Regions from separate parts of the Halomonas sp. B23F22_20 genome, predicted to be linked through region 1. Evidence: riboswitches for the same ligand, from Rfam matches in the RefSeq annotation. Region 1 holds a riboswitch; the other holds the start of a gene.
The links. Region 1 has a riboswitch for thiamine pyrophosphate ahead of ACGTN6_RS10045 (sodium:solute symporter family transporter). Riboswitches for the same ligand answer to the same signal wherever they lie in the genome.

Region 2: another riboswitch for thiamine pyrophosphate. It lies ahead of ACGTN6_RS00860 (3-oxoacyl-ACP reductase); the one in region 1 lies ahead of ACGTN6_RS10045 (sodium:solute symporter family transporter).

What each region holds. Positions count from the first base shown of each region.
Region 1 is NZ_JBIEKH010000010.1:63,140-66,340, reverse strand. Features, by position in the region: gene ilvD (dihydroxy-acid dehydratase) at 1-10, opposite strand, end outside; gene ACGTN6_RS10045 (sodium:solute symporter family transporter) at 82-1,470, opposite strand; TPP riboswitch at 1,460-1,569, opposite strand; gene ACGTN6_RS10040 (hypothetical protein) at 1,686-2,363, shown strand; gene ACGTN6_RS10035 (HNH endonuclease) at 2,368-3,138, opposite strand.
Region 2 is NZ_JBIEKH010000001.1:188,257-191,457, reverse strand. Features, by position in the region: gene ACGTN6_RS00865 (LLM class flavin-dependent oxidoreductase) at 1-586, opposite strand, end outside; gene ACGTN6_RS00860 (3-oxoacyl-ACP reductase) at 589-1,365, opposite strand; TPP riboswitch at 1,399-1,492, opposite strand; tRNA gene ACGTN6_RS00855 (tRNA-Gly) at 1,874-1,948, opposite strand; tRNA gene ACGTN6_RS00850 (tRNA-Glu) at 1,974-2,049, opposite strand; tRNA gene ACGTN6_RS00845 (tRNA-Gly) at 2,164-2,238, opposite strand; tRNA gene ACGTN6_RS00840 (tRNA-Glu) at 2,266-2,341, opposite strand; tRNA gene ACGTN6_RS00835 (tRNA-Gly) at 2,365-2,439, opposite strand; tRNA gene ACGTN6_RS00830 (tRNA-Glu) at 2,464-2,539, opposite strand; gene msrB (peptide-methionine (R)-S-oxide reductase MsrB) at 2,707-3,108, shown strand; gene ylqF (ribosome biogenesis GTPase YlqF) at 3,184-3,201, shown strand, end outside.

The sequences.
Region 1 (3,201 bases):
TATCGCTCATGGCATGGTCTCCTCGGCTCGGTCACAGTGAACCTTCAGAGGGTGGCCGCCTGCGCCCGTGCTGGCAACCGTTCAGACCGTGCGATGGACCTCGGCCGGTCGCCACCAGGCCACCAGCAGGGCGACCAGGCTGGAGGCCACCAGCGCCCCGAGGAAGGGCGGCAGGGTCGGCACGCCACCGGGGAAGCTCGCCGCCAGCAGGCCCTGGACCAGGCTGCCGGAGGCGACCCAGCCCGGCAGCGCGGCACCAACCAGGCCGGCCACCCCGCCGGCCACGGCCGCGGCGGCGCTCATCCGCGCCCACAGCCCGAGCAGCACCGGTATCACGATGGCGGCGCACAGCAGATCGGCAATCAGGAACAGCCGCAGCACCGAGAGCCCCTGCAAGGCGATCGCCACCACCGGCACCATCAGCGCCACAGTGACCCAACGGGCCGCGCCCAGCGACAGGCCACGACGGCCGCTGCCGGCCACCACCAGCGAAGCGATGCCGTTCTGCAGGGTATCGACGCTGGAGGCCACCAGGGTCACCGCCAGCACCAGAGCCGGCAGGGCCAGCCAGCCCGGCGCCTCGGCGAGTAGCGCGAAGAACGGAATCGGCGGCTCGCCAAGCGACACCCCGGCCATGGCGGCCAACATGCCAAGACCGCCGACCACCGCTACCACCAGCACGGTGGTCACGCCGCCCAGCCAGGCGCCGCGGCCCAGGGCACGCTCGTCCCGCGCCGCCCAGACTCGCTGCCAGTAGCCCTGGTGGAAGAGGTTGGCCGCGGTCACCGCGATCACCAGCGTCAGCGCCACGGAGAGAGCGTCACCGGCAGGGATCGACGGCAGCGAGGCGTCGACGGGCAGCGCAGGCAACCGGGCGAGCGCCACGCCGCCCACCACCAGCAGCAGGGCCAGCAGCAGCCAGGCCTGCCAGCGGTCGGTGGCAAGGCTAGCCCGCAGGCCACCCACCGCGGTGTAGAGCAGGGTCGCCACCGCCACCCCGATCACCACCAGGTTGACCGACACGTCGGACAGCAGGCCGGTGATGGCGCCGATGGCGGTCAGCTCGGCGGCCAGGAAGCAGCCCATGTAGAGCACCGAGACCAACGATACCCAGCGCCGCACGCCGGCGCCGAAACAGGCCTCGGCGTATTCGCCGATGCTGCGGCCCTCGGGCAGCCGGCGGCGGATGGCCGGCCCGAAAGCGCCGAGCACGATGAACGGCAGCGCCGAGCCGATCGCATAGCCGGCCAGACCCAGCGGCCCCACGAAGGCGCCGATCTCGGGCGGAGCAAAGAGGATCCAGGCACCCATGCCGGAGGCCAGGAAGGACAGCCCCAGGGTCGGAGCCGACTGGGAGTTGCGGGCGGTGACGTAGTCGTCGAGGGGGCCATCGGCCCGGCGGGCCCTGAGGCCCAGAACGGTAAAGCACAGCAGCGCCGCGCCGAGCACGGCAGACGTCAGGTAAGGCATGTCGCACTTCCTCCGCCGGTATGAACCGGATCAGGTTCCAGGGTCAGCGACGAACGCTCTCTCAGCCTCGCGCACGGCGAGACTCCCCTGGCGACAGTGAGTGAATTGTGAGGGCGACCCTCAAGCCACGACCGAGACGGCCGATATCGGTATCGCCCGACCAGCATGACACAACGACACCCGAATTCGAACGTCCCACACGCCGGAAGCCTGCCATGCCATTCACCGAAGCCAAGGAACATGCCCCCGGATGCCTGCACGGTATCTTCGCCGACCCCTATACCGCCTTCGACAATCTGGTCGGCGAACGCCTGCTCCACCTGCGCGTGGCCCTTCAGGCCCTGCTGGCGACGCCGATGCGTGAAGAATGCCTGACGCTGCGGGTGATCCACGGCTGGGAAAACGGCGGCTGCGCCGCCGGAGACCTGCGGCACAGCGACCACCGGCTGAATAACCTGGCGGACTATCGGGCCGTGGCCGAGCGCTACCACCGGGCCGCTGAGGCGCTCGCCCCACTGCCCCGTGACGAGGCATCGCTGCTCGCCGAGCCGCTGGCCGCTGCCATCGCCGCGGCCCGATCGGATGGCATCGAGGTCGACGCCGAGACGCGCAACAATCCCGCCCGCTGGTCGGCCTTCCCCTGGGGCCTGTCGCTGTACACCTTCTTCAAGGTCTATCACCGCCTGATCTACGGCGAGGACGACGCCTACCGCTCGATCCGCTGCGAGACGCCCGAGGGCAGCCGGCAGATCCACGAATTCCACCTGGAAGAAGGCGAGTTTGCCGTGGTCCTGCCCGCCGACGGCGAGCTCGGCCAAAGCGTGCTATTGCTGCATGAGAGCCAGCTAGGGCCGGTGGAGCAACTCATCGGAGAGAGCCTGATCGACCATTGAGGCACTATCGGCGAAAGCATTCCCGATAGTGCCAAGCGAGACAGTCACGATTGGGGAAAACCTCGGGTCCCAGACTCAAGGGCTTGCCATCGAGATCCTGTAGCTGGTGTTTCAGCTGCCCCACCACATCCGCATCGTTCAGCTCCGGCGCTATCCGGATGCGATCTCGGTCATCGATGGCCAAGAGCCCCATATCGAAGGCTCGATCATGCAATGCATTGAGACAGAGCCCGTTGGCCGGATCGAGACGCGATTCTGGCCGCGCTCGCCAGGGCACGATATGGCTGGCAATCAGCAGGTCTTCGTGGCGTAGGCCGGTGATCACGCAGCGTGTGTCATAGCGGATCATCACCGCCTTGCGGAAAAGAGGCTGGCCGAGACGCCGCTTCTGCAGGCCACTCGTTTCCTGGCCTGAGAAGTCGCCATATTTCTCGACGTTCGCGCTCTCTTCCTGCTCGTGGAACGCCAATTCCGCCCAGGCTTCCTCACACTCCTTCCCTACCTGCTCTGGGCTGGCAATCAATCGCTGCCAGAGCAGAGCATCCTGTCGAGAGGCACCGGAAAGGCCTTTCTTTCCAAGGGCCTGGACCTCGGGGTCGAGACTCGCATAGTTGGTGAGTTTCATCGCCACGGAGTTCACCGAGCGCCCCATGCGCTCGGCTAATACCATCACCTCCGGCCGACGCTTGTGTAGTTGTCCGAACGTCAGCTGACAATAGAGGAATAGTACCTGCAATCGATCCTGATCCGTCCAGGCTTTCCGTGCTACCCCCATGGCGTTCTCTTCCAGTTTCCTGGCACTAAACTACCTTGGCAGAGTGGAACGTTACCAGCGTAC
Region 2 (3,201 bases), on a different contig from region 1:
AGTGCTCGCCGTGATGATGAATCTTGCGCACCTTGTGCGGATCGGCGTAGCGGCCCTGCCGATCGCGTTCGATGGCGTCGTCGGACCAGCTGTCCCAGAGCGCCAGTACGGTCTCGACGAATTCCTCGGCACGGGCATAGCGCTCAGCGTGGTCGGGCATCGCCGGATAGCCATGATTGCGCGCCTCGCCGTCGAACATCGAGGTCACCACGTTCCAGCCCACGCGCCCGCCGGAGATGTGATCCAGCGACCCCACCAGCCTGGCCGCGTGAAACGGTGTGTAGAAGGTACTCGAGATCGTGCTGATCAGGCCGATTCGCCGGGTCGCCCGACTCATGGCGGAGAGCGCGGTCAGCGGTTCGAGGTGCCAGTGAAAGCCGTCCTCCACGCTGCCGGCGCTCATGCCGTCGGCGAAGAACACCGCATCCAGCTTGCCGCGCTCGGCAGTGCGCGCCAGCGACTCGTAATAGGCGATGTCGCCGAGCCGCTCGGCGCAGGAGTCGGGATGCCGCCAGGCCGCGCGATGGTGGCCGCAGCCCATGACGAACAGGTTGATGTGCAGGGTCTCGTCGGAACTGCGCGGCATCATCATCCTTTCACCAGCCCGCCGTCGACGATCAGGTTCTGGCCGGTGACCGCCCTCGCCCAGGGCGAGGCGAAGAACAGGGCCGCGTCGGCGAATTCCTCCGGCGTGGTCACCCGGCGCAACGGCGTGTTCTGCGCGATCAGCTCGAAGACCGCTTCCGGGGTCGCGCTCGACGCGTCGGTGGTGCGCAGGAGCCCGCCGGAGATCATGTTCACGGTGATGTTATCGGGCCCCAGGTCATGGGACAGCGTGCGGGTCAAAGAGAGGAGCGCGGCCTTGCCGGCGGTATAGTCGTGATAGGGCACCACGGGGTTCTGGAACAGATTGGTGCCGATATTGAGGATACGGCCGCCACCGCGTTCGCGCATGCCGTCAAGCGCCGAGCGGGTGGTATTCAGCGCCCCGCGGTTGATGCCCTCGATCTGCTGGTTGAGGTGCGCCCAGTCCAGCGCGTCGGCGTGGGGACGCGCATCGCCATTGAAGGTGAACTCGGGCAGCGCGTTGTTCACCACGGTGGTGATCGGCGCGCCGAAGTGGCGACGGGCCCGCTCGAACAGCGCGGTGACCGCACCGGCTTCCCGCACGTCCGCCTGCACGGCCAGGGCCCGCTGCGGCGTCTCCTTCACCAATGTCTCGGCGGCCTCGCGACTCTGGAAGTAGTTGATCACCACCCGGGCGCCCTGGGCGAGGAACGCACGGCTCAAGTGCGCACCGAGGCCACGGGCACCGCCGGTAATGAGCACCACCTGTTCAGCGATCGGAAGGGGAGAATCGGCCATGGGAACTCCTTGGTACGCGGCAAAGGGCGCCGCGCTGGAGCCGGCCGACATCCCTTCGCCAGTGTGAACTGGATCAGGTTCAACGGGTATCATCTCAGCGGCGTCTGCCGCACCCCGTGTCTTGGTCGACCATAGCGCATTCACGTACGCAAGAACAGTCGGCCTCGCTTGGCGGCATCGACGGACGGAAGTGAAAGAACAGGGTAAGGGGTAAGGGGTAAGGGGTAAGGGGTAAGGGGTAAGGCAGACTAAAGCGAGAAAAACGACCCATCAGATCGGCATGCCGGATCGTGATCCGCGCCTGGATCGAGTGGGGAGGGATCGTAAGAATCTTGACATGGAGCGGGAAACGAGATTCGATCGGACCGGCGCCCCGGCTCGCGGCGTGAGCCTTGGCCAGACCGATTGAGGCACTGGAATTGAATGGAGCGGGAAACGAGATTCGACTGGGCCGGCACACCGGGTCGTGACCCGAGCCTTGGCCTACCGGATATTGCTACGTAGAAAATGGAGCGGGAAACGAGATTCGAACTCGCGACCCTCGCCTTGGCAAGGCGATGCTCTACCACTGAGCTATTCCCGCTCTACAGGAAGGAGACGATGCGAAGTGGCGTCCCATAGGGGGTTCGAACCCCTGTTACCGCCGTGAAAGGGCGGTGTCCTAGGCCACTAGACGAATGGGACGCAATCATTGCCCTAATGGACAAATGGAGCGGAAAACGAGATTCGACCGGGCTGGCGCTCCAGCTCGCGACCCTCGACCGCCTGACTTCCTAATCCAATTTCCCGAGGGAAGATTGGAGCGGGAAACGAGATTCGAACTCGCGACCCTCGCCTTGGCAAGGCGATGCTCTACCACTGAGCTATTCCCGCAGGTCTCGCATTGTCAAACATCGGAAGTGGCGTCCCATAGGGGGTTCGAACCCCTGTTACCGCCGTGAAAGGGCGGTGTCCTAGACCACTAGACGAATGGGACGCATCATTGCCCAAATGGACAAATGGAGCGGGAAACGAGATTCGAACTCGCGACCCTCGCCTTGGCAAGGCGATGCTCTACCACTGAGCTATTCCCGCACTCCGATATCTCATCGAGAAGAGTGGCGTCCCATAGGGGGTTCGAACCCCTGTTACCGCCGTGAAAGGGCGGTGTCCTGGACCACTAGACGAATGGGACGCTGTGTCTCGCCTCGTCGAGATGGCGCGTATATTACTGAGCCCCCTGGAAACTGTCAAGCACGGGGTGCTGCGCGACCTCAGCGTTGGTAGCCGAGGTGGAAAAAAACCGCCCTTCGGATGTCACAATGAGGTGCAGGCGCCCGCGACGCGATAAGGAGAAAGTCCATGCGCAAGAAGATAGAGAAGAGCGATGCCGAATGGCGTGAACAGCTCACTCCCGAGCAATATCACGTCACTCGGGAGAAAGGCACCGAACGCCCCTTCTCCGGAGACCACGGAGTCACCGACGAGCACGGCATCTATCACTGCGTGTGTTGTCACGCCCCGCTGTTCGAGAACGAGCACAAGTTCGACGCCGGCTGCGGCTGGCCGAGCTTCGACCGTCCGCTTGCCTCCGGCTGCGTTGAGCAGCATGCCGATTCGAGCCACGGCATGCAGCGCACCGAAGTAATCTGCGCCCGCTGCGATGCCCACCTCGGCCATGTCTTCCCGGACGGCCCGGCCGAGACCACCGGCCAACGCTACTGCATCAACTCGGTCGCCATCGACTTTCATCCCGGGGAATAGTCGAGCCCCGTCCTGAGGCGGCCGGCCATCTGCTATGATGGTCGGCCGTTTCATTTGGCAAGCAGGAGAGATGTGATGCTCGGCTGGTACCCG